Regions from separate parts of the Saccharothrix camelliae genome, predicted to be linked through region 2. Evidence: riboswitches for the same ligand, from Rfam matches in the RefSeq annotation. Region 2 holds a riboswitch; each other region holds the start of a gene.

What was found. Region 2 has a riboswitch for S-adenosylmethionine ahead of AB0F89_RS15515 (aminotransferase class V-fold PLP-dependent enzyme). Riboswitches for the same ligand answer to the same signal wherever they lie in the genome.
Positions count from the first base shown of each region.
Region 1: it holds a riboswitch for S-adenosylmethionine, as region 2 does, so the genes downstream of both, AB0F89_RS03670 (methionine ABC transporter ATP-binding protein) here and AB0F89_RS15515 (aminotransferase class V-fold PLP-dependent enzyme) in region 2, are expected to answer to the same signal.
Region 3: it holds a riboswitch for S-adenosylmethionine, as region 2 does, so the genes downstream of both, thrC (threonine synthase) here and AB0F89_RS15515 (aminotransferase class V-fold PLP-dependent enzyme) in region 2, are expected to answer to the same signal.

Region 1 is NZ_CP160453.1:748,477-758,420, forward strand. It holds gene AB0F89_RS03650 (ABC-F family ATP-binding cassette domain-containing protein) at 1-1,342, opposite strand, end outside; gene AB0F89_RS03655 (4-(cytidine 5'-diphospho)-2-C-methyl-D-erythritol kinase) at 1,433-2,398, opposite strand; gene AB0F89_RS03660 (MetQ/NlpA family ABC transporter substrate-binding protein) at 2,569-3,375, opposite strand; gene AB0F89_RS03665 (methionine ABC transporter permease) at 3,405-4,088, opposite strand; gene AB0F89_RS03670 (methionine ABC transporter ATP-binding protein) at 4,085-5,095, opposite strand; SAM riboswitch class I at 5,297-5,389, opposite strand; gene rsmA (16S rRNA (adenine(1518)-N(6)/adenine(1519)-N(6))-dimethyltransferase RsmA) at 5,476-6,354, opposite strand; gene AB0F89_RS03680 (transglycosylase family protein) at 6,542-7,975, opposite strand; gene AB0F89_RS03685 (TatD family hydrolase) at 8,254-9,090, opposite strand; gene metG (methionine--tRNA ligase) at 9,087-9,944, opposite strand, start outside.
Region 2 is NZ_CP160453.1:3,117,028-3,126,971, forward strand. It holds gene AB0F89_RS15500 (DUF167 domain-containing protein) at 1-264, shown strand, start outside; gene AB0F89_RS15505 (M28 family metallopeptidase) at 261-1,223, opposite strand; gene AB0F89_RS15510 (potassium/proton antiporter) at 1,425-2,906, shown strand; SAM riboswitch class IV at 2,981-3,094, shown strand; gene AB0F89_RS15515 (aminotransferase class V-fold PLP-dependent enzyme) at 3,129-4,466, shown strand; gene lspA (signal peptidase II) at 4,490-5,074, shown strand; gene AB0F89_RS15525 (RluA family pseudouridine synthase) at 5,071-6,003, shown strand; gene AB0F89_RS15530 (multidrug effflux MFS transporter) at 6,111-7,319, shown strand; gene AB0F89_RS15535 (hypothetical protein) at 7,398-7,637, shown strand; gene AB0F89_RS15540 (hypothetical protein) at 7,662-8,153, shown strand; gene AB0F89_RS15545 (AsnC family protein) at 8,057-8,953, opposite strand; gene dnaE (DNA polymerase III subunit alpha) at 9,101-9,944, shown strand, end outside.
Region 3 is NZ_CP160453.1:24,634-34,577, forward strand. It holds gene AB0F89_RS00160 (winged helix DNA-binding domain-containing protein) at 1-528, opposite strand, end outside; gene AB0F89_RS00165 (SPFH domain-containing protein) at 649-1,569, shown strand; gene AB0F89_RS00170 (hypothetical protein) at 1,571-1,786, shown strand; gene AB0F89_RS00175 (VOC family protein) at 1,881-2,660, shown strand; gene AB0F89_RS00180 (sulfite exporter TauE/SafE family protein) at 2,629-3,441, opposite strand; gene AB0F89_RS00185 (glycoside hydrolase family 3 N-terminal domain-containing protein) at 3,575-5,854, shown strand; gene rpsT (30S ribosomal protein S20) at 5,980-6,240, shown strand; gene holA (DNA polymerase III subunit delta) at 6,355-7,338, opposite strand; SAM riboswitch class I at 7,435-7,550, shown strand; gene thrC (threonine synthase) at 7,562-8,824, shown strand; partial or broken gene AB0F89_RS00205 (DNA internalization-related competence protein ComEC/Rec2) at 9,545-9,944, opposite strand, start outside.

The DNA.
Region 1 (9,944 bases), 2.4 Mb from region 2:
CCTCCAGCTGCTGCAACGTGTCGATGTCCAGGTCGTTGGTCGGCTCGTCCAGCAGCAGCACGTTCGGCTCGGCCATCAGCAACCGGCACAGCTGCAACCGCCGCCGCTCGCCGCCGGACAGGTCGCCGACCGGCGTCCACTGCTTCTGCGACGAGAACCCGAACCGCTCGGCCAGCTGCGACGCCGACAGCTCCTGCTTGCCGAGCACCACCCGCCGCGCGACCTCCTCGACGGCCTCCAGCACCCGCATCGACCCGTCCAGGTCGTGCAGCTCCTGGCTGAGGTGCGCGAGCTTCACCGTCTGCCCCTGGACGCGCTTGCCGGTCTCCAGCTCCCGCTCACCGGCCAGCGCCCGGAGCAGCGTCGTCTTGCCCGACCCGTTCACGCCGACGATCCCGATCCGGTCGCCCGGCCCGATCCGCCACGTCAGGTCGCGCACCAGCACCCGGTCGGGCACGGTCAGCGTCGCGTCCTCCAGCTCCAGCACGGTGCGCCCGAGCCGCCGCTTGGCGAACGCCAGCAGCTCGACCGAGTCGCGCGGCGGCGGCACGTCGGAGATCAGCGCCTCGGCGGCGTCGATGCGGTACCGCGGCTTGGACGTGCGGGCGGGCGCGCCGCGGCGCAACCACGCCAGCTCCTTGCGGGCCAGGTTGCGGCGCTTCTCCTCGATCGTGTCGGCCAGCCGGGCGCGCTCGGCGCGGGCGAAGATCCAGTCCGCGTAACCGCCCTCGTACTGCTCGACGCGACCGCCGACGACCTCCCACGTGCGGCTGCACACCGTGTCCAGGAACCACCGGTCGTGTGTCACCACGACGAGTGCCGTGCGGCGGGCCAGCAGGTGCTCGGCCAGCCAGCGCACGCCCTCGACGTCGAGGTGGTTGGTCGGCTCGTCCAGCACGACCAGGTCCAGGTCCTGCACGAGCGCCGCCGCCAGCGCCACCCGCCGCCGCTCGCCACCGGACATCGTGCCGACCGGCGAGTCCAACCCGAACCCGGTGATGCCGAGCCCGTCGAGGATGGACCGCACCCGCGCGTCGGCGGCCCACTCGTGCTCGGACTCGAAGCCGAGCGGGTCGATCACGGCGTTGCGGACCGTCGAACCCTCCGGCAGCTCGGTGCGCTGGGTGACGACGGCCATCCGCAGCCCGCGGTTCTGGCTGACCCGCCCCTCGTCCGGTTCGGCGAGCCCGGCCAGCACCTCCAGCAGCGTCGTCTTGCCGCCGCCGTTGAGGCCGACGACCCCGATCCGGTCGCCCTCGCCGACGCCGAGGGACACGCCGTCGAGCAGCGGTCGGACGCCGAACGACTTCGAGACGTTTTCCAGATTGACCAGGTTGGCCATCTACCAGCACCTTCATCGAGGTTGTGCGACAACGCGGCACACCAGCCTAGCCATCGGACCGATGGCAGCCGGGCGCCGAGGAGGATCAGGTCACGCGTGCACTTCGGGCGGCACCGGGCGCGGCGCTTCCTCGGTGCCGATGACGCGCGCGCCGTGCACCGGCCCCTGCGCCACGCGCACCGTGCGGCACACGCCCGCGCCCGCCAGCTCGGCCGCGACGCGCACCGCCGAGTCGCCGTCCGTGCAGAGGAACGCGCAGGTCGGCCCGGAGCCGGACACCATGCCGGCCAGCGCGCCCGCGTCCACGCCCGCGCGCAGCGTGCGGCGGAGGTTGGGGCGCAGCGACACGGCGGCGGCCTGCAGGTCGTTGCCCAGCAGCAGCGCGAGCTGGCGCGGGTCGCCGGAGGACAGCCCTTCGAGGACGGCCTCCGCCTCGCCGACGCGGGGCGGGTCGCCGTCGACGCGCAGCCGGTCCAGCTCGTCGAACACCTCGGGCGTGGACAGGCCGCGCCGGTCGAACGCGAGCACCCAGTGGAACGTGTGCCGGGACAGCACGGGCACGATCCGGTCACCCCGGTCGGTGCCGAGCGCCGTGCCGCCGTAGATCGCGAACGGGACGTCCGCGCCGATCTTGGCCGCGATGCCCGCCAGCTCGTCCCGGCTGATCTCCAGCCGCCACAGCGACGCCAGCCCGACCAGGGTGGCCGCCGCGTCCGCGCTGCCGCCCGCCATGCCGCCGGCGACCGGGATGGCCTTGCGGATCACCACCCGGACCTTCGGGTCGTCGGGGTCGCGGCCGACGTGCTCGGCCAGCGCCCGGACCGCCCGCCAGGCCAGGTTGGACGGGCCGGTCGGCACCGAGTCGGCGCCCTCGCCGCGCACCTCGACCCCGGGGTCGTCGGCGATGGCGACGGTCACCTCGTCGGTGAGCGACAGGGCTTGGAAGATCGTCACCAGGTCGTGGTACCCGTCCGCGCGCAGGTCGCCGACGCCGAGGTGCAGGTTCACCTTGGCCGGTACGCGGACGGTGATGGGGGGCGGGACGACAGCGAGCACGCCTTGCAGCGTACGGGCGTTTCCGGGTAGTCCGCTCCTACCGACCGCTGACCTGCGACGCAGCACACTCCCGGAGCACCCGGCCCGAGCGTTGAACTCAGGCGCCCTGAGCGTTGGACTCTCGCGGGCCGGGTGTTGGACTCTCGCGGGTTGGGGGTTGGGCTCTCGGGTCAGACGGGGAGGACGGAGCCCGCGAAGGTGTCCGTGATGTAGTCCTTGACCTCCTGCGACTGGAGCAGCGCGAGCAGGTCCTCGATCCGCTGGTCGTCCTTCAGCTCGGCCCGGGTGACCAGGCCGTTCGCGTTCGGGTTGCCCTCGGTCGCCTCCAGCGCCAGGGCGTCGGACGCGGGCTTGAGACCGGCGTCGATGGCGTAGTTGCCGTTCACCACGGACGCGTCGGTGTCGTCCAGCGACCGGGGCAGCTGCGCGGCCTCCAGCTCGACGAACTCCAGCCCGCGCGGGTTCTCCGCGATGTCCCGGATCGTCGCGGTCCGCTCGGTGCCCGGCCTGACCTTGATCAGCCCGTTGGCCTGGAGCAGCTGCAGGCCGCGCGCCTCGTTGGTGGCGTCGTTGGCGACGGCCACCTTCGCGCCGGGCGGCAGGTCGGCCAGCGACTTGTGCTTCTTCGAGTACACGCCGAGCGGTTCGAGGTGCACCGGCCCGATCCACTCCAGGGTCGCGCCGCTCTCCGCCTTGAACGTGTCCAGGTACGGCACGGTCTGGAAGTAGTTCGCGTCCAGCGACCCGTCGACCAGCGCCGTGTTCGGCTGCACGTAGTCGGTGAACTCGACGACCTCGACCTTGAGCCCCTTGCTCGCGGCCAGGTTGTCCGCCACGTACCGCAGCACCTGGGCGTGCGGGACGGGGCTCACGCCGATCTTGAGGGCCGCGTTCGGGTCGGAGGCGGCGCCGGTGTCGCCACTACCGCAGCCCACTGCGGTCAGCAGCACGGCGAGCAGGGCAGCACGAATACGCATTTCGTTCCTTTTGGGAGTGGGGAGGAGGATCAGACGGAGGTGGTGCGGCGGCGGTCCACGCCGCGCGCGACCCTGTTGGTGGCGAACTGGATCGCGGTCGCGATGATCGCCAGCACGACGACCGTGCTCCACAGGTAGCGGTCGTTGAACCGCTGGTAGCCCATGCGCACGGCGAGGTCGCCGAGCCCGCCGCCGCCGACCACGCCGGCCATCGCCGAGTAGCCGAGCAGCGCGATCGCGGTCACGCCGATGGCGTTGACCAGCGCGGGCAGCGACTCCCGCAGCAGCACGCTGCGCACGATCCGCAGCGTGGACGACCCGGTGGTCACGGCGGCCTCGACCACCGACACGTGCACCTCGGCCAGCACGTTCTGCACCAGCCTGCCGACGAACGGGATCGCGCCCACGGCGAGCGGCACGATGGCCGCCGTCGGGCCGATGGTGCTGCCGAGCAGCAGCCTGGTCAGCGAGGTCAGCACGACCAGCAGGACGAGGAACGGCATCGAGCGGCCCAGGTCGACCACGAACCCGAGCACCTTGTGGAGCACCGGCCGGGGCTTCAGCCCACCGGGAGCGGTGAGCTGGAGCCAGATGCCGACCGGCGCGCCGAGCAGAACAGCGATCAGGGTGGAGACGACCACCATGTACAACGTCTCGCCGGTGGCGACCAGCACGTCGTCGAACACGATGGACCAGGGTGTTGCGGACCTCACGCAGCTACTCCCTGGGGACCCGAGAGGGTCCGGCGCACCGAGCCGCCGGCCTCCGAGATCCACTCCAGCGCCGAGTCCGCGCGCTCGCCCTTCAGGCCGACGCGGAACCGCGCCACCGGGGTCTCGCCCAGCCTGGTGAGGCCGCCGCCGAGCAGGTTCAGCTCGACGCCGAACCGGCTGGTGGCCTCGGGCAGCAGCGCGCCGACGGCGGCGAAGCCGATCAGCACGACGTCCGCGACCCGGTCGAACGCGCTCTCCGCAGCCGGGTTCTGGTCCACGGCGGGCAGCAGCGACGCGGCCGTGCGGCTGGCGGCGTCGGACACCAGGTCGAGCACCTTGCCGTGCTCCACCACGCGGCCGTCCTCCAGCACCGCGACGTCGTCGCAGATCCGGCGGACGACGCCCATGTCGTGGGTGACCACGAGGACCGTCACGCCCAGCTCGGCGCGCGCCCGGTCCAGCACGGTGAGCACCGAGCCGGTGGTGTCGGGGTCGAGCGCGGACGTCGGCTCGTCGGCCAGCAGCACGGACGGCGACGCGGCGAGCGCCCGGGCGACCGCGATCCGCTGGCGCTGGCCGCCGGAGAGCTGGTCGGGGTACGAGCCGGCCTTGTCGGTCAGGCCGACCAGGTCGAGGAGTTCGGCGACGCGGCTGCGGCGCTGCGGACCGGCGACGCCCGCGGCCTCCAGCGGCAGCGCGACGTTGCCCGCGGCGGTGCGCTGGCGCAGCAGGGAGTCGCCCTGCGGCACGACGCCGATCTGCCGGCGGGCGGCGCGCAGGGCGGTGCCGTCGAGGGAGACGAGGTCGGTGCCGTCGACCCGGATCGCGCCGCTGTCCGGGCGCTCCAGCAGCGCGACGCACCGGGCCAGGGTGGACTTGCCGGCGCCGCTGGGGCCGACGACGCCGAGGACGGTGCCCGCGGCGACGTCCAGGTTCACGCCGTCCAGCGCGCGAACCTGCCCGGTACTGCCGGGGAAGGTCTTGGTCAGGTTCTCGACAGTGATCACGTTTTCGCTCCACGACTGCATGCGGCAGCGCACGCCCGGGGCGTGCGTGGCCGACGGCTCAGCTCAGAAAGGTGTCCCGCAGAAGGACGCGAGGATTCGAAGCGCTTGCTGCTGCTCAGCAGCTGCGACAGGCCGAGGACGTGCGACGGCCGTGGTCGACGACCCGCCGACGGGTGAGCATTCGCATCCTGGGCACGTGATCCTCCATCGATCCTGGCTGAAGCACCTGCCCCCATGGAGGGGTGGTTGCTGCGGCGTCAGGGAGCCAGGTCTCTCGGCCGCTCGGGATGGCACCACGAGTAGACCTGACCGGACGGGGCGGACGCAAGCCCGAAGCGGGATCGTCCGGCAAATCACACTTTCGGCCGAAAGATCAACGACTAGCGAGGCGACGCGGCTTCGGCTATCCGGATGAAGTCGCCGACGCCCAGTTGTTCGCCGCGCACCGCCGGGTCCACGCCCGCGGCGACGAGCAGCCGCTGCGCCTCGGCGGCCGAACCGGCCCAACCGGACAGCGCGCCGCGCAGCATCTTGCGCCGCTGCGCGAAAGCCGCGTCCACCAACGAGAACAGCCGCTTGGGGTCCACAGTGGACAGCGGTTCGTGGCGTTCGAACGCGACCAGCGCCGAGTCCACGTTGGGCACCGGCCAGAACACCGAGCGCGGCACCGGGCCCGCCCGGCGGGCGTCGGCGTACCAGGCGAGCTTCACGCTGGGCACGCCGTAGACCTTGCTGCCGGGACCGGCGGCCATCCGGTCGGCGACCTCGGACTGCACCATCACCAGGCCGGTGCGCAACGACGGCAGCACGGCCAGCAGGTGCAGCACCACGGGCACGGCGACGTTGTAGGGCAGGTTGGCGACCAGGGCGGTCGGCGCGACCGGCAGCTGGTCGGGCGTGACGCGCATGGCGTCCTCGTGCACCACGGACAGCCGGTCGGCCAGCTCGGGCGCGCGCTCGGCCACCGTGACGGGCAGGCGCCCGGCCAGCACGCCGTCGATCTCCACGGCCACCAGCGCGCGGCAGGACGGCAGCAGGGCCAGCGTCAGCGACCCGAGGCCGGGGCCGACCTCCAGCACCACGTCGTCGGCGCGCAGGTCGGCCGCCGCCACGATGCGCCGCACCGTGTTCGGGTCGTGCACGAAGTTCTGCCCGAGCTTCTTGGTGGGGCGGACGTCCAGCTCGGCGGCCAGCCTGCGGACGTCGGCCGGCCCGAGGAGCCCGCTCCCCACCCCCGCCGACGTCGAGTCTCCAGTCACCCGCTCATTCTCCACCACCAGCCGCAGAGGAGTGCTCACGCACCACTCCCCTGAACCACCACGCGAGGTCGCGTCGGTCGTTCGCGCCCGGTTTTCCGGCGATCACGCCCTTCCGATCGCCGGAAAACCGGGCGCGAACGACCGACTTCCCAGCGACCGAGCCGCGCCGCCGAAGGCGGCGCAATTGTTACGGCAGCCCCAGCTTGGATCGGCAGTGGGGCCAGGCGGAGTAGCCGCCGCGGGCGTCGCGCAGCTTGGTCGCCACGGCGATCTGCTGCTCGCGGGTCGCCTGGTGCGGGTAGGCGGCGTACTGGGAGCCGCCGTAGGCGTCCCACGTGCCCTTGTTGAACTGCAGGCCGCCGTAGTAGCCGTTGCCGGTGTTGATGGCCCAGTTGCCGGTCGCCTCGCACTGCGCCAGCCGGTCCCAGACCTCGCCGTCGGGCGGGAGCTTGGTGCCGACCTTGACCTTCTTGGCCTTCGGCTCCTTGGTGACCTTCGCGCCCAGCTTCTCCCGGCCGATCTCCTGGCCGTTCTTCACCGTGACGCGGTAGGTGACGATCTGCTCGCCGGCCTCACCGGGCTCCAGGACCTCTTTCTGGCCCTTCATCATCGTGTCGTCCTTGACCTCCTCGACGGGCGGCTGGACGGCCTCCGTCGCGTTGATCACCGACACGCCGGTGCGCGTGATGTGGACCTCGGCGCCGTTCGTGACGCGCAGGTCCACCGCCGTTTCGAGCTTGTCCTCGGGACCGAGGGTCAGGTTCTCGTTCCGCATCAGCTCCTCGACGGTCACCGCCGTCGTCCGGATCTGACGCGGCTCGTTGCCGCCGTCGTAGACCGTGACGGTCTTGAGGCTCTTGACCTCCAGCGAGATGCCGTGCAGCGGGACGTCCATGCCGCGGTCGTGGGAGAGCCACGCGCCGTCGTCGTCGACCTGGAGCTGGTCCAGGGCCTCGTCCACGGTGACCGAGCGGACCCAGCCCTCGCGCTGCTCGCCGTCGACCGTCATCTTCACCAGCCGGCCGCGGTCCAGCGAGATCTTGCCGCCGTCGCCGACCTTCGCCTGGGGTGACGGGCTGAGCGCGTCGTGCTCGCCGATCACGATGCCCTCGTCGGCCAGGATCTCGCCGACGGTGGACTCGTAGGTGTGGACGGTCTTGGTCTCGCCGTCGACGTCGACCGTGACGGACTTGTCCATCGCGATCGCGGTGGCGCCGCCACCGGAGATGGTCACCAGCACGGTGGCGACCGCGGCCTTCAGGAAGCGCCGCTTCCACTTCCCCGCGGCTTCGACCAGGGCGGCGGGCGGGGCGCTCGGCTGCTCGGCGGCCAGGCTGCTCGCGACCCGGTCCTGGGAGACCTCGTCGGGGATGATGATGGGGGGCAGGAGCGTGGTCTCGGCGTTGATGAGCCGGATCAGCTCGTCGACGTCGACGTTCGCGGACGCCAGCAGTTCGTCCGCGTCCGGGCCCAGCACGTCCAGGACGTCGTCCGGGGTGATGGTGAACACCGCGGTGTCCCACTCGGACGGCGGCCCGGGTCTGTCCAGCACGTCGACTGCGGTCGCGGACGTCGGCTGCACGGGGGTGAACCAGTCGGTGTCCTCGTTGAACGAGTTCACGGGGTGCCATACCTCCTGAAGGCGCGAAGACCGGCTGCGCGCACGTTCGGTGTCGGTGGTCAGCTAGTGATCTCCGGCAACTCCTGTGCGTGTTCGGCTTCGTCGCTTCTGGTGTCAACGTGACCCGCCCCGACGCGGGTGCGCCCCGAACAAGTCTCAGGGCACGGTCACGGGACCGTAACGGGTGGGCGGGGGTTGTGCCAACACCCCGACAACCCTTGTGAGTTCAGTCACTCCGTTAGGGGAGCAAGTCTGTCCGCCATTCGTCGTAAGGAGGATTACGACTTCGCCGCGTCACGAAGTCCGAAGATCCGTTCGGCGTTTCGGGTGATCTTCGTGCCAAGATCGGCCAGGTCGACCTCACGCAACGTCGCGATGTCGCGGAGTGTGTAGTTGGCGCAATAAGGCTCGTTCGGGCGACCCCGGTACGGGTGGGGCGTGAGGAACGGCGCGTCCGTCTCCACCAGCACGTGGTCCTCGGGCGCCCACCGCGCGGCTTCCCGCAGGGCGTGCGCGTTCCGGAACGTGACGGTGCCCGCGAACGACAGCACGAACCCGCGCTCCACGCACGCGCGCGCGAAGGAGAGGTCGCCGGAGAAGCAGTGGAACACCACCGCGGACGGCGCGCCCTCGGAGTCGAGCACCTTGAGGATGTCGTCGTGCGCGTCCCGGTCGTGGATCATCAGCGGCTTGCCGACCCGCTTGGCCAGGTCGATGTGCCACCGGAACGCCTCGTGCTGCGCGGACTTCGGCGCGTAGTCCCAGTAGTAGTCCAGGCCGGTCTCGCCGATCGCGACGACCCGGGGCTGCTCGGCGAGCCGGGCCAGCTCGTCCTGCTCCGCCGCGCCGAACGCGGACGTGCGGGTGGGGTGCAGGGCGACGGCGGCGAACACCCGCTCGTCCCAGGTGGCCGCTTCGGCGGCCCACCGGGCCGCCGCCAGGTCGTCGGCCACCGTGATCACCCGGTCGACGCCCGCCCGCCCGGCCCGGTCCAGGACCTCGCGGACCTGCTCGGGCGTCCGCGCGCCGCAGGCGTCCAGGTGGGTGTGGGCGTCGACCACCGGCGCCGGAAGGGTCTCCGGCGCCGGTGGCCGCTCGCCGCGACGCTTGCTCACCTGACGATCGGGGCCCACTCGGGGCCGGTCTCGCCGAGCTCGGGGTCCAGCTTCGCGAACAGCGGCGCGGGCTTGGCCAGCGGCCTGCCCACCTCGATCGGCGTGGACGCCCACGTGGCCCGCTCGGCCGCGTAGTCGCCGGTCAGCACCGGGTACTCGCGGTCGGGCACGTCGAGGTCGGCGACCTCGGTCAGCTCCGGCTGGGCGGCCCACACGCCGGTTCCGCCCAGCGCCTCGTGCACCTTCTGCGCCGAGTGCGGCAGGAACGGCGTCAGCAGGGCGTTGGCGTCCTGCACGACCTGCAGCGCGGTGTGCAGCACGGTGTCGCGGCGCTCCGGGTCGTCCTTGAGCTTCCACGGCTCCTGGTCGGACAGGTAGCGGTTGGCCGCGCCGACCACCTTCATCGCCTCGGAGGACGCCTGCTTGAACCGGGAGCGGCGCAGGTGCGCGCCCACCACGTCGAACGCCTTGCGGCTCAGCTCCAGCAGCTCGTGGTCGGCCTGGGTCGGGCTGGTCGGCCTCGGCACGGCGCCCACGTTCTTGTGCGCCATCGAGATCGACCGGTTGACCAGGTTGCCCCACTCGTTGGCCAGCTCGAAGTTCGTCCGCCGGACGAACTCCTCCCAGGTGAAGTCGGTGTCCTGGTTCTCCGGCCCGGCGACCGAGATGAAGTAGCGCAGCGCGTCCGGACCGAACTGCTCGAGGAAGTCGGTCACGTAGATCACGGTGCCGCGCGACGTGGAGAACTTCGAACCGCTCATCGTCAGGAACTCGGAGCTGACGACCTCGGTCGGCAGGTTCAGCGAGCCGAACGAGCCGGGCTCGCCGCCCTTCGCGCCCTGGCCGTTCTGGCC
Region 2 (9,944 bases):
TTCGCGATCCGGGTCAAGCCGGGCGCGAGGCGCGAGGCCGTCGGCGGCCGGTGGGGCGAGGGCGCGCTGGTCGTCGCGGTGGCCGCGCCCGCCGTGGAGGGCAAGGCGAACGAGGCCGTGCGCAAGGCGCTGGCCAGGGCGTTCGGCGTGCGCCGGCAGGACGTCGAGGTGGTCGCGGGCGAGCGCGGCCGGGACAAGGTCGTGCAGGTCGACCCCGCCCCGGCCGGTGCTCCCGAGGTGCTGGCGCGGTTGCTGGCCGGCTAGGCCGCCAGCCCCCACAGGACGCTCGCGATGGCGTCGGCGTTGCGGTTCAACGCGGTCGCGTTCACGTTCGACGTGGTGTCGCACGACCGGTGGTAGCAGCGGTCGTACGCGACGCCCGCCGTGCCGCCCCACTTCTGCGCCTGCGCCGAGGTCTTGATGCCCTCCGCGCCGGTGAACGTGCCGCCGACCGGGATGCCCGCCCGCGCGAACGCCGCGTGGTCGGACCGCCCGCCCACGCTGGTCAGCTCGGTCTGCACCCCGATCGAGGTGAAGTAGCCCTGCAGCGCCTGCTGCAGCGCCAGCGAGCCGGACGGCTGCCCGGACGCGCTGTAGACGAAGTAGCCGGGGTTCGGCGAGCCGATCATGTCGAAGTTGAGGTAGGCGTCGATCCGCGAGCGGTCCGTCGAGGACAGCGAGTTCACGTAGTACGTGGAGCCCACCAGGCCCAGCTCCTCCGCGCCCCACCAGGCGAAGCGCAGGTGCTTGGTCGGCTGGAACCCGCTGGACCGCACGGCCAGCGCGACCTCCAGCAGCCCGGCCGAGCCGGTGCCGTTGTCGTTGATGCCCGGACCGGCCGACACGCTGTCGAGGTGCCCGCCGACCATGACCACGTTGTTCAGGTCGCCGCCGGGCCAGTCGGCGATCAGGTTGTAGCCGGTGGCGCCGCTGCTGGTGAACGACTGCACCCTGGTGGTGAAGCCGGCCGCGTCCAACCTGGACTTGATCCAGTTCACCGAGGCCAGGTAGCCGGGACGGCCGTGCGCCCGGTTGCCGCCGTTGGCGGAGGCGATGCTCTGGAGCTGGTTGAGGTCGGCCTGGACGGCGGAGACCGGGATGTCCGGCGCGGCCAGGGTGGCGGGCGGCGCGGCGGGGGGCGGCGCGGCGGTGGCCGAGCCGAGGCCGGAGCCGAGGAGCGCGCCGGTGGTGACCAGCGCGGTGGTGATCGTTCGCAACTTCACGGTGTCTCCCGCAGGGGGTGGTGTCGCTCGGAGGACAGGGAGTGACCGGGGCGGCGGACCCGTTCGCCAACGTGCACGGTCGGGCTCGGGTCGCGCTACCGGCGTTCGGCTGGTGACGCTGTGCGGTGCCGGATTCGTCCATTTCGGTATCACCGGGGAGAATGACCCTGTCGGGTGATCGGGCAAGGGCGTGGAGGTCGAGTGGGCGATGTGACGGGCTACCTGGGCATCGCCGCCGCGGTACTCCTGCTCTCGGTGCTCGCGGTCCGCGTGTCGATCCGGCTGGGCCTGCCGTCCCTGCTGCTCTACCTCGGGATCGGGTTGCTGCTCGGTGAAGCGGTGCTGGGCATCCAGTTCGAGGACGCCGGCCTCACCCGCTCGCTGGGCACGGTCGCGCTCGTGCTGATCCTCACCGAGGGCGGTCTCACCACCCGGTGGAGCGCGGTCAGACCGGCGCTGGGCCTGGGCATCGCGCTGTCCACGGTGGCCGTCGGCGTGAGCATCGCGGTCACCGGGCTCGCGCTGCACCTCCTGCTGGACATGGACTGGCGCACCGCCCTGCTGTGGGGCGCGGTGCTGTCGTCCACCGACGCCGCCGCCGTGTTCAGCGTGCTGCGCGGGGTGGGCGTGGGCAAGCGGCTGATCGGCGCGCTGGAGCTGGAGTCCGGCATCAACGACGCGCCGGTGTACATCGCCGTCGTGCTGCTCGCCGCGCCCGACCCGATCACCTGGACCGCGCCGCTGCTGATGGGCTACGAGCTGGTCGCGGGCGCGATCGTCGGCGTCGTGCTGGGCTGGGTCGGCGGCATCGCGCTGCGCCGGGCCGCGCTGCCCGCCACCGGCCTGTACCCGCTGGCCACGGTCGCGGTGTGCCTGCTCGCCTACACCGTCGGCGACCTCGCGCACGCGTCCGGCTTCCTCGCCGTCTACATCGCCGCGCTGGTGCTCGGCAACGCCCGCCTGCCGCACCGGGCCGACACCCTGTCGTTCGCCGAGGGCCTGGGCTGGATCGCGCAGATCGGCCTGTTCGTGCTGCTCGGCCTGTACGCGTCGCCCGGGCGGCTGCTCGACGTGCTGGTGCCCGCGCTGGTCGCGGGCGCGGTGCTGGTGCTGTTCGCCCGGCCGCTGTCGGTGCTGTGCGCGTCGCTGCCGTTCCGAGTGCCCTGGCGGGAGCAGGTGTTCATCTCGTGGTCCGGGCTGCGCGGCGCGGTGCCGATCGTGTTCGCCCTGATCCCGCTGATCCAGCAGGTGCCCGGCGCGCAACGCCTGGTCGACGCGGTGTTCGTGCTGGTCGTGGTGCTGACCCTGGTGCAGGGCACGAGCCTGCCGTGGCTGGCCAAGTGGCTCGGCCTGGTCAAGTCCGGCGAGGCGCACGAGGTGCAGGTGGACTCGTCGGCGCTGGACGACCTCGGCGCGGAACTGCTCCAGGTCCGCATCCAGCCCGGCTCCAAGCTGCACGGCGTGTACCTGTCCGAGCTGCGGCTGCCACCGGGTTCGTCGGTGAGCCTGGTGGTGCGCGAGGAGAAGGGCTTCACGCCGCAGCCGACGACCCGGCTCCAGGAGCACGACCAGCTGCTGGTGGTGTGCACGGAGGCCATGCGCACGGCCACCGAGCAGCGCATCCGGGCCGTGGACCGGGCGGGTCGGTTCGCGCGCTGGAAGGGCGACGTCGGCCTGCCGTGACGCCCCCGGGGGCGCTCCCAGGATGTGAACGCCCCTCGACGGCCGGGTGCGGCCTGGGTTAGCTTCGAGGCGAAGGTCATGAGTGCCAGCGCGAAGCCCAGGCTCGCTGGCCGGCAACCCTCCTACCGCGGTGGGGTGCCCCTGGTGAGGACCTGGCCGGCGCGCAGGGCGTCCGGCAAGCGCGGGCTCCCTCCGGCGGGGTCCCGGACCCCCGGAGGCGTCATGACCATCGCAGTTCCCCGACCCGCGTTCGTCGCCCGACCGGAGAAGCCGGCGCTGCCCCGCGTCGTCGGCTCCTCGCTGCGCGTCCCGCTGGTGACCGGCGAGCGCGTCGAGTACGCCAACCTCGACCACGCGGCCAGCGCGCCGTGCCTGGAGCAGGTCCGCGACGCCGTCGACGAGGTGCTGCCCTGGTACGCCAGCGTGCACCGGGGCGCGGGCTTCGCCTCCCAGGTCAGCACCAAGGTCTACGAGCAGGCGCGCACGTCGGTCCGGCGGTTCCTCAACGCCCGCGCGACCGACGCCGTCGTGTTCGCCCGCAACACGACCGACGCGCTGAACCTGCTGGCCAGGAGCCTGCCGAAGCGCACGGCCGTGATCCTGTTCGACACCGACCACCACGCCGCGCTGCTGCCGTGGCGCGGCCCGGACGTCCGCCGCCTGCGCACCCCCGGCTCGCCCGCCCAGGCGGTGCTGGAGCTGGACCGGGCGCTGCGCGAGGCCCCGGTCGGGCCCCGGCTGGTCGTGGTGACCGGCGCGTCCAACGTGACCGGCGAGGTGTGGCCGGTGGCCGAGCTGTCCCGGGTGGCGCGCCGGCACGGCGCCCGGATCGCCCTGGACGCGGCCCAGCTCGCGCCGCACCGGCCGGTGGACGTGCGCGCGCTCGACGTCGACTACACCGTGCTGTCCGGGCACAAGGTCTACGCGCCGTTCGGGGCGGGTGTGCTGGTCGGCAGGTCCGACTGGTTGCAGGCGGCCGAGCCGTACCTGGTCGGCGGCGGCGCGACGGCCCGCGTCACCGACCACGGCGACCGGCTGGGCGTGGCCTGGTCGGCGGTGCCCGAGCGGCACGAGGCGGGCACGCCGAACGTGGTCGGCGTGCACGCCCTGGCCGTGGCGTGCGACGTGCTGGGACGGCACTGGGAGCAGACCACCGAGCACGAGCGCGTGCTGCTGGCCAGGTTGCGCGCGGGGCTGGCGACCGTGCCGGGCGCGCGCGAACTGGCGCTGTTCGGCCCCGACCAGGACCGGGTCGGCGTGGTGAGCTTCACCGTCGGCGGTCAGGACGCGGGCTACCTGGCCGCCGCCCTGTCGGCGGAACACGGCATCGGCGTGCGCGACGGCGCGTTCTGCGCTCACGTGGCCGTGCACCGGCTCGCGCACGGTGAGCGCGCGCTGCGCGCGTCCATCGGCCTGGGCACGACCGAGGAGCACGTGGACCGCTTCGTGGCCGCGCTGCGCACGCTCGTCACCGAGGGTTCGCGGTGGGAGTACGAGGTCCGGGAAGGCCGCTGGACGCCGGTGGACGACGAGCGCGCGCTCCCGCCGTTCCTGCGCTGATCGGGATGCTGGACAATGGCCCGGTGAGCACCGATCCCAACACCGAGCCGGACACGCCGGACCAGCCGGACGCACCGCTGCCGAAGCGCCGGGTCCTCCTGCTGGCCGTCATCGCGCCGCTGGTGTTGGCCCTCGACCTGGTCACCAAGATCATCGCGGTGGAGGAGCTGGAGGGGCGTGAGCCGGTCGAACTGCTCGGCGGCCTGCTCTACCTGCCGCTGATCCGCAACACCGGCGCCGCGTTCGGGCTGGCCGAGGGCTGGACGGTGATCCTCGCCCTGATCGCGTTCGGCGTGGTCGTGTTCATCCTGTGGATCGCGCGCCGGCTGCGGTCGGTCGGCTGGGCCATCGGCCTCGGCCTGGTGCTCGGCGGCGCGACGGGCAACCTGGTGGACCGCATCTTCCGCGCGCCCGGCCCGCTGCGCGGCGGCGTGGTCGACTTCATCTCGGTGCTCGACCCGTGGGGCAACTTCTTCCCGGTGTTCAACCTGGCCGACTCGGCCATCTGCGTGGGCGGCGGCGTGATCGTGCTGATGGCGCTGCTCCAGCGGGACTACGACGGCACCCGCGTGGAGAAGAAGCCCAGCGGGAAGAAGGCGGGCGCATGAGCGGTTATCGAACCCTCCCGGTCCCGGACGGCCTGGACGGGATGCGGGTCGACGCGGGCCTGGCCAAGCTCCTCGGCCTGTCCCGCACGGTGGTCGCCGCGCTGACCGAGTCGGGTGACGTCGTGCTCGACGGGCAGCCCGCGGGCAAGTCGGACCGGCTGGTCGCGGGCGCCGTGCTGGAGGTCACCCTCCCCGAGCCCGAGCGCCCGGTCCAGGTGCAGGCCGTGCCCGTGGAGGGCCTGGTGGTCCTGCACGAGGACGACGACATCATCGTGGTGGACAAGCCGGTCGGCGTGGCCGTGCACCCCAGCCCCGGCTGGACCGGTCCGACCGTGGTCGGCGGCCTCGCGGCGGCGGGCATCCGGATCGCCACGTCGGGCGCGGCCGAGCGCCAGGGCGTCGTGCACCGGCTGGACGTCGGCACCACCGGCGTGATGGTGGTGGCCAAGAGCGAGGGCGCCTACTCGGCGTTGAAGCACGCGTTCAAGGAGCGCACGGTCGACAAGCTCTACCACGCGCTCGTGCAGGGCCACCCGGACCCGATCAAGGGCACCATCGACGCCCCGATCGACCGGCACCCCAAGCACGACTACAAGTTCGCCGTGATGGCCAACGGCAAGCCGAGCATCACGCACTACGAGGTGGTGGAGGCGTTCCGGGCCGCGTCGCTGCTCGACGTGCACCTGGAGACCGGCCGCACCCACCAGATCCGGGTGCACTTCTCCGCGCTGCGGCACCCGTGCGTCGGCGACCTGACCTACGGCGCCGACCCGGTGCTGGCCAAGCGCCTCGGCGTGACCCGGCAGTGGCTGCACGCCCGGACGCTGGGCTTCCACCACCCGGCCGACGGCCAGTGGGTGTCGTTCACCAGCGAGTACCCCGCCGACCTGGCGGACGCCCTGGAGTCGTTGCGCGCAGAGGGTTACTGACCGCCCGAGGCGCAAGACTTTCGCCTCGGGCGTGATGTGGGCCATATCCCTTTCCCCGGTCCGTCCGGCTTGCGAAGCTCTGTCGGACGAGCCTGGGGGATGGCGACATGGACAACAGGTCCCGACTGGTGGCGCTCCTCGGCGCCCTGTGCCTGCTCGGACCGCTCTCGATCGACACGTACCTGCCCGCGTTCCCCGGCATCGCCCGGGACTTCGGCTCGACCGAGTCGCAGATCCAGCTGTCGCTGACCACGTTCATCATCGGCCTGTCGGTCGGCCAGCTGCTGGTCGGCCCGCTGTCCGACTCGTGGGGCAGGCGCCGGCCGCTGCTGGTCGGCATCGGCTGCTACGTCGTGATGTCGGTCTTCTGCGCGGTCGCGCCCAGCGCGTTGGCGCTCTCCGGGCTGCGGCTGCTGCAGGGGATCGGCGTGGCGGCCGGGTTCGTGGTGGCGATGGCGGTGGCGCGCGACCGGTTCGAGGGCCTGGCGATGGCGCGGTTCATGTCGATGATGATGCTGGTCAACAGCCTGGGCCCGGTGGTGGCGCCGGTGCTGGGCGGCCAGCTGCTGCGGTTCACCAGCTGGCGCGGCACGTTCGTCGTGCTCGCCGTGATCGGGCTGGTCCTGCTGGTGACCCTGGCCGTCGGCCTGCCGGAGACGCTGCCGCGCGACAAGCGGCGGCCGGCGAACCTGCTGCTCACGCTGAAGGTGTTCGGCGGGTTGCTGGCCGACCGCAAGTTCCTCGGCTACGCCCTGGCGTCGGCGCTGGCCCTCGGCTCGCTGTTCGGCTACGTCGCCGGGGCGTCGTTCGTGCTGCAGGGGGTGTACGGGCTGACGCCGCAGCAGTTCAGCCTGGTGTTCGGGGCGAACTCGGTGGCGATCGTGCTGGCCGGCCTGCTCAACACCAGGCTGACCGGCCGGATCATGCCCCGGTCGCTGCTCAAGGCCGGGCTGGCGGGTGCGGCGGTCGGCGGGTTCGGGCTGCTGGCCGGCGGGCTGGTGGGTGGTGGGCTGGCGACGTTCCTGCCGCCGCTGTTCGTGCTCACGATGAGCGTCGGCCTGCTCATGCCGAACGCCGGCGCGCTGGCGATGGCCCGCCACCCGGAGGCGGCGGGCAGCGCGTCGGCCGTGCTGGGCGTGACGACGTTCCTGGTGGGCGGCCTGATGGCGCCGCTGGTCGGCGCGGGCGGGTCGGCGAGCGTGCTGCCGATGGTGACCGTGATGGCGGGCGCGACGACCCTGGCGGTGCTGCTGTTCGCCACGATGACCAGGGGCGACGTGGGGATCACCCGGGAAACCGAGTCCGCGCCTGCCTGAGCCCCGGCGGCCGTGATCCGGTAGGCCCGCGACCCCGGTCGGCTCCGGAGCGTGACGAGCGGGTGGAGGTTGTCGTCGGTGAGGTCGGCGTGGTCCGTGGACACCGACAGCCCGTGCCACCGCGCGTCCGACTCGGCGCGGGTCCGCTCCACCCGCCCGGCGAACCGGACCGCGTCGCTGCCCGGCAGCAGGCGGACCGGCGGCTCGTCCATCCCGGCCACCCGGAGCACGACGTCCGCGACCTTCGCCGGGTCGCTCGCCGCCCGGGCCATCAGCGTGGTCCGCAGCGCGTTCACCGCGCCGACCGTCTGCTCGTAGGCCGGCGAGACCGGGTGCACGGTCATGGACGAGCCCGCCCAGTCGGTCCGCATCCCGCCCGGCCCCAGCACGGTCACCCGGACGCCGTGCCGCTCGATCAGGTCGGCCGGCTGCTCGGGCCTGCGAGCGGTGGCGACCAGGGAGTGCCCGGCGGTCGGCATCGCGGGCGCGCCGCTCGACCCGGCGAACCTGCCGGAGTACGCGGGCCGGCTGTTCGACCGCTTCACCGACGACCCGGTCAAGGAGCGGCTGGCCAAGTGGCACCGCCTGGAGGGCGACGGCCGCGCGGCGGTCGAGGTCCGCGCTGTGGGGCTCGACGACCCCGGAGGTGGCCGGGCACGCCGCCGGCATCCCGCGCGAACGCCGCCGCCGGGTCGTGGTCGACGCGGTGGCCGCCGTCCTCGCGGACTGACGGCCGCTCAGTCGTCGATCGTCCAGACCAGCGTGTTGAGGTCGGTCTCCGGGCGCGAGCTCCAGCGCACCGAGAAGATCACCGTGTCCTCCGGCAGCACGTAGACGGTGTGCCCGCCGGCCGTCTCGCCCGGCTGCACGCCGATCTTGTGCGGCGGCCTGGACGACAGCGACACGGGCGCCTTGCCGACCGTCTCGCCCTTGTTGGTCATCAGCACCAGGTACATGTCGGGCAGGGCGTTGAACGGCACCTGACCGGTGTTCGCCAGCTCCGTGTGCACCACCACGGCCCGCTCGCCGGGCGCCAGCTTGTAGCCGGCCGCGGTGAACAGGAAGTCCGCCGGGTCGACCACCTCGACCAGCTGGATGGTGAACCGGGCGCCCTCCAGGCCCTCGGTCTCCAGCGTGCTGCCGATCTTGCCGGTGCGCGAGCGCGGCGCGGGCGCCTGGTCGCCGCGCGCCCAGCCGGACGTGCCGGGCACGCCCCAGGTGCTCATCGGCTCCGGCACGCGCGCCGGACCGGACGACACCGGCTGCTGCGCCGGGAACGGCGTGCTGGGCGGGCCCTGCGGGACGGGGTGGCCGGGGTAGGAGCCGGACGGCGTGCCCTGCACCGTGCCCGGGGCGGGCGGGTACGGGCCGCTCGGCGTGCCGCGGACGGCCTGGCCGCCGGGGCCCGAGTAGTTGCCCCACGCCACGCTGTTGGCCAGCGCCTTGCGGATGCCGTTCGGGTCGCACTCCACGCCGACGAGCAGCGGCAACCCGCTGCCGGACAACGTGATCAACCGGGTGGCGGCCTCCCGCGGGTCCATGCCCAGGCGCGCGGCCACCTCGTGCACGGCGGCGCGGCCCATCTCGGCGATCATGGCCAGGAGACGGGCGTCGACGGGGTCCGGCGCTACCACACCTTGAACGCTACCCGTGAAGGCGGATCTGCGCGCCATCGGCCTGCCGACTGGATCGGGCTGACACGACCGGACTAGTGTGCGTCGGGCGGCTTTGCTGGGCTTCGCCATCTGCTTGGTGTGCGTGGTATACAAGGGGGTTTTGGCGTGGCTGACTCGTTTGTGCACCTCCACGTGCACACCGAGTACTCGATGCTCGACGGCGCGGCCAAGTTGAAGGACATGTTCGCCGAGTGCGAGCGGATGGGCATGCCCGCCGCCGCGATCACCGACCACGGCAACATGTACGGCGCCTACGACTTCTACAAGCAGGCGACCGCCGCGGGCGTCAAGCCGGTGATCGGCATCGAGGCGTACCTGGCCCCCGAGTCGCGCTTCAACAAGAAGCGCGTGCTGTGGGGCGACCCGGGCCAGAAGTCCGACGACGTCTCGGCCAGCGGCGCTTACACGCACCAGACGATCTGGGCCCGGAACAACGAGGGCCTGCACAACCTGATGAAGATGTCGAGCCGGGCCTCCACCGAGGGCCAGCTCGGCAAGTGGCCCCGGATGGACGTCGACCTGATCGCCGAGCACTCGGCCGGGCTGATGGCGACCACCGGCTGCCCGTCCGGCGAGGTGCAGACCAGGCTGCGCCTGGGCCACGAGAAGGAGGCCCTGGAGGCCGCCGCGAAGTACCGCGACATCTACGGCGCGGACAACTTCTTCGTCGAGCTGATGGACCACGGCATCGAGATCGAGAGCCGGGTCCGCGGCGGGCTGGTGGACATCGCGAGGAAGCTCAGCATCCCGTTCGTGGTGACCAACGACTCGCACTACACCTACGCCGAGGACCGCGACGCGCACGCGGCGCTGCTGTGCGTGCAGACCGGCAAGACGCTGCAGGACCCGACCCGGTTCAAGTTCGACGGCACCGGCTACCACCTGAAGTCGCCGGACGAGATGCGCGCGATCGACTCCTCCGACGCCTGGCAGGAGGGGTGCCGCAACA
Region 3 (9,944 bases), 3.1 Mb from region 2:
GCCCCACACCCCGCGCGGCGGCACCTGGACCAGCGGGACCAGGCAGCGGACGGCGTAGGCCGGCGTGGCGGGCGTGCGGTCGGGCCACTGCTCGTGCAGCAGCGCTCCCAGCTCCTTGTTGGTGCGCGGCTTCTCCGCGAGCAACGCGCGCCCGGCAACCACCACGGCGGCCACGTCCAGCTCCCGCGCCTCCCGGCCGTGGGTGTGGTTGCGGAACAGGTCCCGGTCGAGCGCGGGCTGCACCACCGGGCGCAGCGCGAGCGCGTCGGCCGCGGTGAGCAGGTGGATCGTGGAGCGCATCGCGGCCATCCGCACGAGCCCGCGGTCCACGAGCGGGTCGGCCGCCAGGTCGGGGGTGAAGCCGGCGACGCGCGACCACAGGCCGGTGTACCAGGTGTGCGGTGCCCGGGCCTGCGACCCGACCAGGTGCTCGACGACCTCGGGCACCGGCCGGTCGGCGCGGGCCGGCAGGAACTGGCGAGCCGGGGTGGCGCGGCCGAGGGCGCGACGGCTCAGAACCGGGGTCATGCGGCCACCGCAGGACCGATTGCGGTCAACTTCCGTCCGCATACGGCGTCCGACTTGGTGCCCGCACCGAAAAAGTGATATCACTTTGCTAAGCACGAGATAGCGATCGAGGGGTGGGACATGGACGTCACAGACATCGCGGTGCAGATGCCGACGCCGGTGGTGCGGGAGCGGGAGGCACGCGCGCCGTCCGGGTGGGGGGTGCTCGCCGGCGTGGTGGTCGCCACGCTGGCCGGCGTGGCGGTGCTCGTGCTCGGCGCGATCCCGGGGGACGACGGGAACAGCGTCCCGGCGATCGTCGGGGGCGCCCTGCTGATGGCCGGTGGCGCCGTCGTCGGCGTCGGGCTGTTCACCGTCGCGCCGGGCGAGTCGCGGGTGCTCCAGTTCGCCGGCCGCTACACCGGCACCGTCCGCCAGGACGGCCTGCGCTGGGCGAACCCGTTCACCACGAAGGTGAAGGTGTCGACCCGGATCCGCAACCACGAGACCGCGACGCTGAAGGTCAACGACGCGGACGGCAACCCGATCGAGATCGCCGCCGTGGTGGTGTGGCAGGTCGAGGACACCGCGCGGGCGATGTTCGAGGTGGACGACTTCGTGCGGTTCGTCGGCATCCAGACCGAGACCGCGGTGCGGCACATCGCGACCAGCTACCCCTACGACAACCACAACGAGACCGGGTTGTCGCTGCGGGAGAACGCCGACGAGATCACCGAGACGCTGTCGGTGGAGATCGCGGCCCGGGTGCAGTCGGCCGGGGTGAAGGTGATCGAGTCCCGGCTCACGCACCTGGCCTACGCTCCGGAGATCGCGCACGCGATGCTGCAGCGCCAGCAGGCGGGCGCGGTGGTCGCGGCGCGGGCGAAGATCGTGGAGGGCGCGGTCGGCATGGTGCAGCTCGCGCTGGACCGGCTCGCCGAGGAGGACGTGGTGGAACTGGACGAGGAGCGCAAGGCGGCGATGGTGTCCAACCTGCTGGTCGTGCTGTGCGGCGACCGATCCACCCAGCCCGTGGTCAACGCCGGGTCGCTGTACACCTGACGTGGCCGAGCGCAAGAGCGTCCTGTTGCGCCTCGACCCCGCGGTGCACGACGCGCTGACCAGGTGGGCGAACGACGAGCTGCGCAGCACGAACGCGCAGATCGAGTTCCTGCTGCGCCGTGCGCTCGCCGAAGCAGGCCGGCTGCCGACCGGCGCCGCGGACCAACCCCGGCGCGGCCGACCCCGCAAGGGCGACGGGGACACCGGGACCGGGTAGCCGACGCCGTCGGCGCGGATCGACCGCGCCGGCGGCGTTCGCCGTGCGGGTGATCGACTCGCGGCGCGCGGCGGCCGGTGCGACCGTTGGCCGGGTGAGCGAGCTGAACTCCCCGTACGCGCCGGGCACGCCCGCGTGGGTGGACATGATGACCACCGACCGCCGGGCGACCGCGGAGTTCTACGGCGGCCTGTTCGGCTGGGACTTCGAGGTCGGCGGGCCGGAGACCGGGCACTACACGATGGCGCTGGTGCGCGGGCTGCCCGTGGCCGGGTTCGGCGAGATGCCGTCGGACGTGATGTTCCCCGTGGTGTGGACGACCTACCTGGCCACCGACGACCTGGACGAGTCGCTGGACGTGCTGGGCGCCAACGGCGGCAAGGTGCTCGTGCCGGAGTTCGACACCGGCGGGCCGGGGCGCGGCGCGATCGCGGTGGACCCGTCCGGCGCGGCGTTCGGGCTGTGGGAGGCGGGCACGCACATCGGCGCGTACGTGGTGAACGAACCGGGCTCGGTGGTGTGGAACGAGCTGGCCACCCGGGACCCGTACGGCGCGGCGGAGTTCTACCAGCAGGTGTTCGGCGTCGGCCTGGACCCGCTGCCGGACTTCCCGTACACCCAGTTGCGGGTGGCCGGCAGGCCGGTGGCGGGCGTGTTCGGGATGGCCAACGAGATCCCGGCCGAGATCCCGCCGCACTGGATGACCTACTTCGCGGTGGCCGACGCCGACGCGGCGGCCGAGCGGGTGCGCGAGCTGGGCGGCGTCACGGTCGGCGACGTGGTCGAGTCGCGGTTCGGCCGGTTCACCACCGCGGGTGACCCGATGGGCGCGACGTTCCGGCTCATCCAAGCGCCGCCTTCCACCCCAGACTGACCACCAGCGCCACCACGACGGTGAGGAACACCCGGCGCACGAACGCCGACCCGCGCCGCACCGCCAGCCGCGCCCCGAACACCGCGCCCGTCACGTTGCACAGCGCGAGCACCAGGCCCAGGCCCCACAGCACCTTCCCGGCCGGGATGAAGTAGAGCAGCGCGCCCAGGTTCGTGGCGACGTTGACGACCTTGGCGGTGGCCGAGGCGCGCAGGAACGCGAACCCCGTCAGGCCGACGAGCAGGAACACCAGGAACGTGCCGGTGCCCGGTCCGGCCAGGCCGTCGTAGAAGCCGATCACCGCGCCGCCCAGGGTCATCACGGCGATCTGCGCGACCTTGGTGAACCTCAGCGCCTCGGACGTGCCCAGCTGCGGCTTGCGCCAGGTGTAGAGGCCGACGCCGACCAGTGCGACGAGCACCACACCGTTGAGCACGCCGGGCGCCAGCGCACCGGCGAACGCCGCGCCGCCCACCGCGCCCGCGAAGGCGGCCACCGCCATCGGCAGCGCCGACGACCAGTCGACCGCGGTCTGCCTGGCGTACGTCCGCACCGCCGCGGCCGTGCCGACCACGGACGCGATCTTGTTGGTGGCCAGCGCGTACAGCGGCTGGCCTCCGGGCGCGATCAGCAGCAGCGCGGGCAGCTGGATGAGCCCGCCACCGCCCACCACGGCGTCGACCGCGCCCGCGAGGGCGGCGGCCAGGCAGAGGAACAGCAGCGCGGCGAGCGAGATGTGCCCGAAGCCGGGCCAGTCGAGTGCGGCGGTCACGTCGGACATGAAACAGGACGGACGTACTGCATTTCACCCCTTACCGAGTGGGAGCGCTCCCAGAATCGGCCGTTCAGCCCTGTTGTGCGCCAGGTCACGCGGGGAGGGTGGGTCCGGTTCTCCGATCACGTGGAGGTTGTCGGTGTTGAGATCCCGGAAGCGGACCGCGGTCGCCGCGCTGGTCACGCTCGCGCTGCTGGTCACCGGCGCACAGGCGAGCGGCATCGTCGAACCCGCCGGCCAGGACTACCTGGACGCGCGGGCGCCGGTCGACCGGCGGGTCGACAACCTGCTCCGGCGGATGACGCTGGAGGAGAAGGTCGGCCAGATGACCCAGATCCGACTGGGCAAGCTGCGCGGCAACTGCGAGTGGAACCCCGGTCCGCTGCGCGAGGACTGCCTGAAGGCGGTGCTGGAGGACGCGAAGGTCGGCTCGATCCTCTCCGGCGGCGGCGACGCGCCGAACCCCAACACGCCCAGGGCGTGGGCGGAGATGACCAACGCCATCCAGAAGTACGCGCTGGACCACAGCAGGCTGCGAATCCCGCTGATCTACGGCGCGGACGGCGTCCACGGCCACTCGAACGTGCTCAGCGCCACCATGTTCCCGCACCAGATCGGCCTCGGCGCGACGTGGGACCCGCAGCTCATGGAGCAGCTGGGCGCGTCCACCGGCCGGTCGATGCGCGCCACCGGCGTGTTCTGGAACTTCGCGCCGGTGTCCGACATCGCGCGCGACACCCGGTGGGGCCGGTACTACGAGACCTACAGCGAGGACCCGGTGCTGGCCGGCGCGCTGGCGGCGGCGAACGTGCGCGGCCAGCAGGGCGACCCGATCGACGGCACCGCGCGGCTCACCGCGACCGCCAAGCACTTCGCGGGCTACTCGGAGCCGTTCAACGGCCACGACCGCGCGCCCGCCCAGCTGCCGATCCGGTACCTCCAGGACACCGTGCTGCCCGCGTTCCAGCCGCAGTTCGACGCCGGCGTCGGCACCGTGATGATCAACTCCGGCGCGGTGAACGGCGTGCCGGCGCACGCGTCGAAGTACCTGCTGACCACCCAGTTGCGGGACCGGATGGGCTTCCGCGGCGTGGCCATCACCGACTGGGAGGACATCCGGTTCCTGGTGGACCGCTACCACGTGGCGGCGGACTACCAGGAGGCCATCGCGATGGCCGTCAACGCGGGCGTCGACATGGCGATGGAGCCGTCCAACGCGGCCGAGTTCACCTCGGGGCTGCTGGCCAACGTGCGCAGCGGCGCGATCAGCGGCAAGCGGATCGACGAGGCCGTGCGGCGCATCCTGAAGCTCAAGTTCGACCTGGGCCTGTTCGAGAAGCCGTTCGTCGACCCGGAGAAGGCCGACGCGGCCGTGACCGGCGTGGACCGCTCGCTGGCCCGCCAGGCGGCGGCGGAGAGCGCGGTGCTGCTGCGCAACGACGGCGTGCTGCCCCTGTCGACCGACGCGGCCAAGCTCGTGGTGACCGGCGACGCGGCGGACTCCGCGGCCCGCCAGCTCGGCGGCTGGACGGTCGGCTGGCAGGGCGTGCCCAACGGGTCGCCGCCACCGCCGACGGTGACGGTGCTGCAGGGCATCCGGGCCGCCGCACCGGCCGCGAACGTGGTCAGCGCGCCCGCGCAGGCCGACGCGGTCGCGCAGGCCGGTGACGCCGACGCGGTGGTCGTGGTGCTCGGCGAGGACCCCGGCGCGGAGGGCGAGGCGGACACCGAGGAGCCCGCGCTGACCGCCGAGCAGCAGGGCCTGGTGACCGCGGTGCGGGCCACCGGCAAGCCGGTCGTGGTCGTGCTGCTGACCGGCCGGCCGCAGGTGCTCGGCGCCGTCGCCGACGCCCCCGCGCTGGTCGCGGGCTGGCTGCCCGGCTCGGAGGGCGGCAGCGCCATCGCCGACGTGCTGTTCGGCGCGGTGAACCCGAGCGGCAAGTTGCCGGTGTCGTGGCCGAAGGTGGTCGGCGACCAGCCGTTCTCCTACGACCAGCCGCGGGGCGCGAACACGGCGCCCAGCTCGGCGTACGACCCGGCGTTCGCGTTCGGGCACGGCCTGTCCTACACCACGTTCACCACGTCCGCGCCGACGGTGAAGTCCGCCGAGGTGCGGCGGGACGGCCGGGTGGAGGTGTCGGTGACGGTGGCCAACACCGGTTCCCGGGACGGCGCGCTCGTCGTGCCGGTGTACGCGCACCAGCCGGTGAGCAAGGTGCTCACGCCGCCGCAGCGCCTGGTCGGCTTCACCAGGGTCGCGTTGAAGGCGGGCGAGTCGCGGACGGTCGAGGTGGCGTTCGACCTCAAGCGCCTCGCGGTGACGCCGGGCGACATGGACGGCTCGGGCAAGCCGGAGGTCGCCAGGGGCGGCTACGAGGTCGTGGTCGGCGATGGGAGGGCTCGGTTCACGGTGCGGTGAGCTGCCCTGATATCCTTCTCGGCCGTACCCGCGCGGCATTCCGCTGTGGAGGAAAACCGCCCCCTCGGGGGCGGAGCCGGTGACAAGCGCGGTACGACCCCGGACCAGGAGAAGGTGGCTTCCGCATGGCGAACATCAAGTCCCAGATGAAGCGGATCAAGACCAACGAGAAGGCGCGCCTGCGCAACAAGGCCGTCAAGTCGTCGCTCAAGACCGCGATCCGCAAGTTCCGTGAGGCCGCCGAGGCCGGTGACAAGGAGAAGGCCACCGTGCTGGCGCGGGAGGCTTCCCGCAAGCTCGACAAGGCCGTCACCAAGGGCGTGATCCACGCCAACCAGGCCGCCAACAAGAAGTCGGCCCTGGCGCGGCGCGCCAACCAGATCTGATCTGGTCCTCACGCTGGAAGTGCCGCTCACCCACTCGGGTGGGCGGCACTTTTCATCGGCGTCCCTCGGCCGCACTGACTGCCGCCGACCGCACCGATCGCCACCGGCTGCGGCTCAGCGCCGCCCGTACGCCGCGACGATCTTCAGCACCGCGCGCTCCAGGGCGTACCCCGAGTCGGCCGCGACGCCCTTGACGTCGGCGTTCAGGTCGGCGACCACCGTCATCGCGGCGGCGAGCCCCTGGTCCTCCCAGCCGCGCGACTGGCCCTGCGCCTTCTTCACCTTCCACGGCGGCATGCCCAGCTCGCCCGCCAGCTTGAACGGGTCGCCCCGCCCCACCGCGGACACCCGCGCGATCGTGCGCACCGCGTCGGCCAGCGCGTCGGCGACCAGCACGTGCGGCACGCCGAGCTGGATCGCCCAGCGCAACGCCTCCAGCGCACCGGCCCGGTCGCCCATCACGGCCTTCTCCGCCACCGCGAACCCGGTCACCTCGGCCCGGCCGCGGTGGTAGCGGCGGACCGCCTCGGCGTCGACCTTGCCCGCCGTGTCGGCGACGAGCTGCGAGGCCGCCGCCGCCAGCTCGCGCAGGTCCGAGCCGACCGCCTCGATCAGCGCCGCGACCGCCTCCGGGTCGGCCTTGCCACCGCCCGCCGAGCGGATCTCGTTGCGCACGAACGCTTCCCGGTCCGCCGCCTTGGTGACCTTGGGGCACTCGGTGACCCGGACCCCCGCCTTCCGCAGCGCCCCGGGCAGCTCCTTGGCCGCCTTGCTCCGCCCGCCGCCGCTGTGGACGACCACCAGCGTCACCCCGTCCGCGGGCGCCTTGGCGTAGGCGATGACCGCGTCGGCGATCTCCTTGCCGATGTCCTGCGCGCTCTCCAGGGCGACCACCCGCCCCTCGGCGAACAGTGACGGGCTCACCAGTTCGGCCAGCTCAGGCGGGGTGAGATCGGTCACCCGGACGCGGGTCAGGTCGGCCTGCGGGTCGGCCTTCCTCGCCACCGCCAGGGCGCCCCGCACGGCGCGCTCGACCAGCAACTCCTCCTCGCCGACGACGAGGTGCACGGCGTCGGGCGGGTCAGCGGGCGCACTCACGGCGGCGATCCTCCCACGACTGACCGACGTCCGGATGGTGGACGTCTCTGGCTGAGGGCCGGGATCGTGTCGTAAGTTGAGGCCACAACTGAATACCGCTCATCCAGAGGGGCAGAGGGATCGGCCCGAAGAAGCCCCGGCAACCCGTCGCACAGCGTCCGCTGGCGATCACGGTGCCAATTCCGACCCGCGACGCGCGGGAAAGATGAGGAGATACCTCGCGATGACTGCTGTCAGTGTGCCCTCGGCCACCACCTCCTTCGACCTCGGTCCCGCTCGGGCACTGTCCTGTCGGGAGTGCGGCCACCAGACCCCGCTCGCCGCCGAGTACGCCTGTCTCGAGTGTTTCGGGCCGCTGGAAGTCGCCTACGACTTCGGCCGGATCCGCCGCGAGGACATCGAGGCGGGCCCCCGGTCGATCTGGCGCTACCGCGGCCTGCTCCCCGTTCCGTCCACCGTCGAGTCACACCCCAACACCAACCCCGGCGCCACCCGCCTGGTCGAGGCCGACCGCCTCGCCAAGGCCCTGGGCGTGCGCAAGGTCTGGGTGAAGGACGACACCGGCAACCCGACCCACTCGTTCAAGGACCGGGTGGTCGGCGTCGCCCTCGCCGCCGCCCGTGAGCTGGGCTTCAAGGTGCTGGCCTGCCCGTCCACCGGCAACCTGGCCAACGCCGTCGCCGCCGCCGCGGCCCGCGCCGGCTGGCAGTCGGTGGTCCTGGTGCCCTCCTCCCTGGAGCAGGCGAAGATCCTCATGACCGCCGTGTACGGCGGCAACCTGATCACCGTCGACGGCAACTACGACGACGTGAACCGGCTGGCGCAGGAGCTGGCCGCCGAGCACGAGGACTGGGCGTTCGTCAACGTCAACGTCCGCCCGTACTACGCCGAGGGCTCCAAGACGCTCGGCTACGAGGTCGCCGAACAGCTCGGCTGGCGGTTGCCCGACCAGGTCGTGGTGCCCATCGCCTCCGGCTCGCAGTTGACCAAGGTGGACAAGGCGTTCCGCGAGCTGGGCAGCCTCGACCTGGTCGAGCAGACCCCGTACCGGGTGTTCGGCGCGCAGGCCACCGGCTGCTCCCCCGTCGCCGCCGCCTTCAAGGCGGGCCACGACGTCGTCACCCCGGTCCGCCCGGACACCATCGCCCGCTCACTGGCGATCGGCGCCCCCGCCGACGGCCCCTACGTGCTGGACGCCGTCCGCCGCACCAACGGCGCGATCGAGGACGTCACCGACGAAGAGGTCGTCGAGGGCATCCGGCTGCTGGCGCAGACCGAGGGCATCTTCGCCGAGACCGCCGGCGGCGTCACCGTGGCGACCGCGAAGAAGCTCATCGAGACCGGCCAGCTGGACCCGGACGGCGAGACCGTGCTGCTCATCACCGGCGACGGCCTCAAGACCCTGGACGCCCTCGGCAACCGCGTCGGCCCGCGCGCCAACGTCCCGCCGTCCGCCGAGGCAGTGATCAAGGCCCTCCAGAGCTGAGGAGTCGGACGGGTGCCGGGCCGGACCTGAACCGGCCCGGCACCGAACCGACTCCGGCGGCGAACCGGGCCAGCGCCGAGTCGGCCCGGCGGCGAGCCAGCCCGGCGGCGAACCTGCCCGGTGCCGAGTCGGGCCGGTGGCGAACCTGCCCGGTGGCAGCCTGGTCCTGGCGGCAGTCTGGTCCGGCGGTGGCCTGATCCGGGCTGGTCGGCCTGGTCGCGGTGGCGTGGCGGTCACAGTCCGATCCTCGCCGAGCGCAGCCAACCGGTCCGGGGGAAGGCGGCCAGCTCCGGCAGGACGTGCGGCCCGACCTGTTCGGTGACCACGCGCCAGGCGGTGAGCAGCTGGGGCCAGGGCCGGGTCGCCTTCTCCCGGTTGTACCGCTCGGAGTGCCACTCCTCCGGCGGGATGGTCAGGTCGGCGTCGAACAGGGCGTCGGCCACCAGCTTGTAGGCCGTGTCGGCGGAGGGCACCTGCGCCAGGCGGATCACGCCGGTGACGGTGGCCCTGGCGACGACGCCCCGCCCGCCACCGGGCAGGTCCTCGCACACGTAGTAGGCGAAGGCGGGCCGGAGCCCGTCGCGCGGCCACGGTTCGGCGGTGTAGCCGGGCTGCCACAGCGCCCACGCCAGCGCCCGGTCGGACCCCTGCCGGGACCAGCCGGAGTGCAGTCGGATCCAGACGTCGTTCTTCATGGTTCTCCCCTTGTCCGTTGTCTGACGGGCCGCCCCTGCGGACGACCCCCGGCCCGTCCGGGCCGGCCAGGACCGCGGTGTCGCCGTCCCGGTCGGTGCGCAGCACCAGCGCGCCCCGGCTGGTCAACGCGTCGACCAGCACCCCGTTGGGGTGGCCGTAGCGGTTGCCCGCACCGACGCTCACCAGGGCGACCCTCGGCCGCACCGCCGCGAGGAACGCGGGCGACGAGTACCGCGACCCGTGGTGCGGCACCTTCAGCACGTCGGCCCGCAGGTCCACGTGCCCGCCGAGCAGGTCCGCCTGCCCGGCCAGCTCGACGTCGCCGGTCAGCAGCACCCGCCCGGCCGCGGTGGACGCCCGCAGCACCAGCGACGCGTCGTTGACCGCCGTGTTCGTCCCACCGACCGGGTCCACCCGCGGCCCC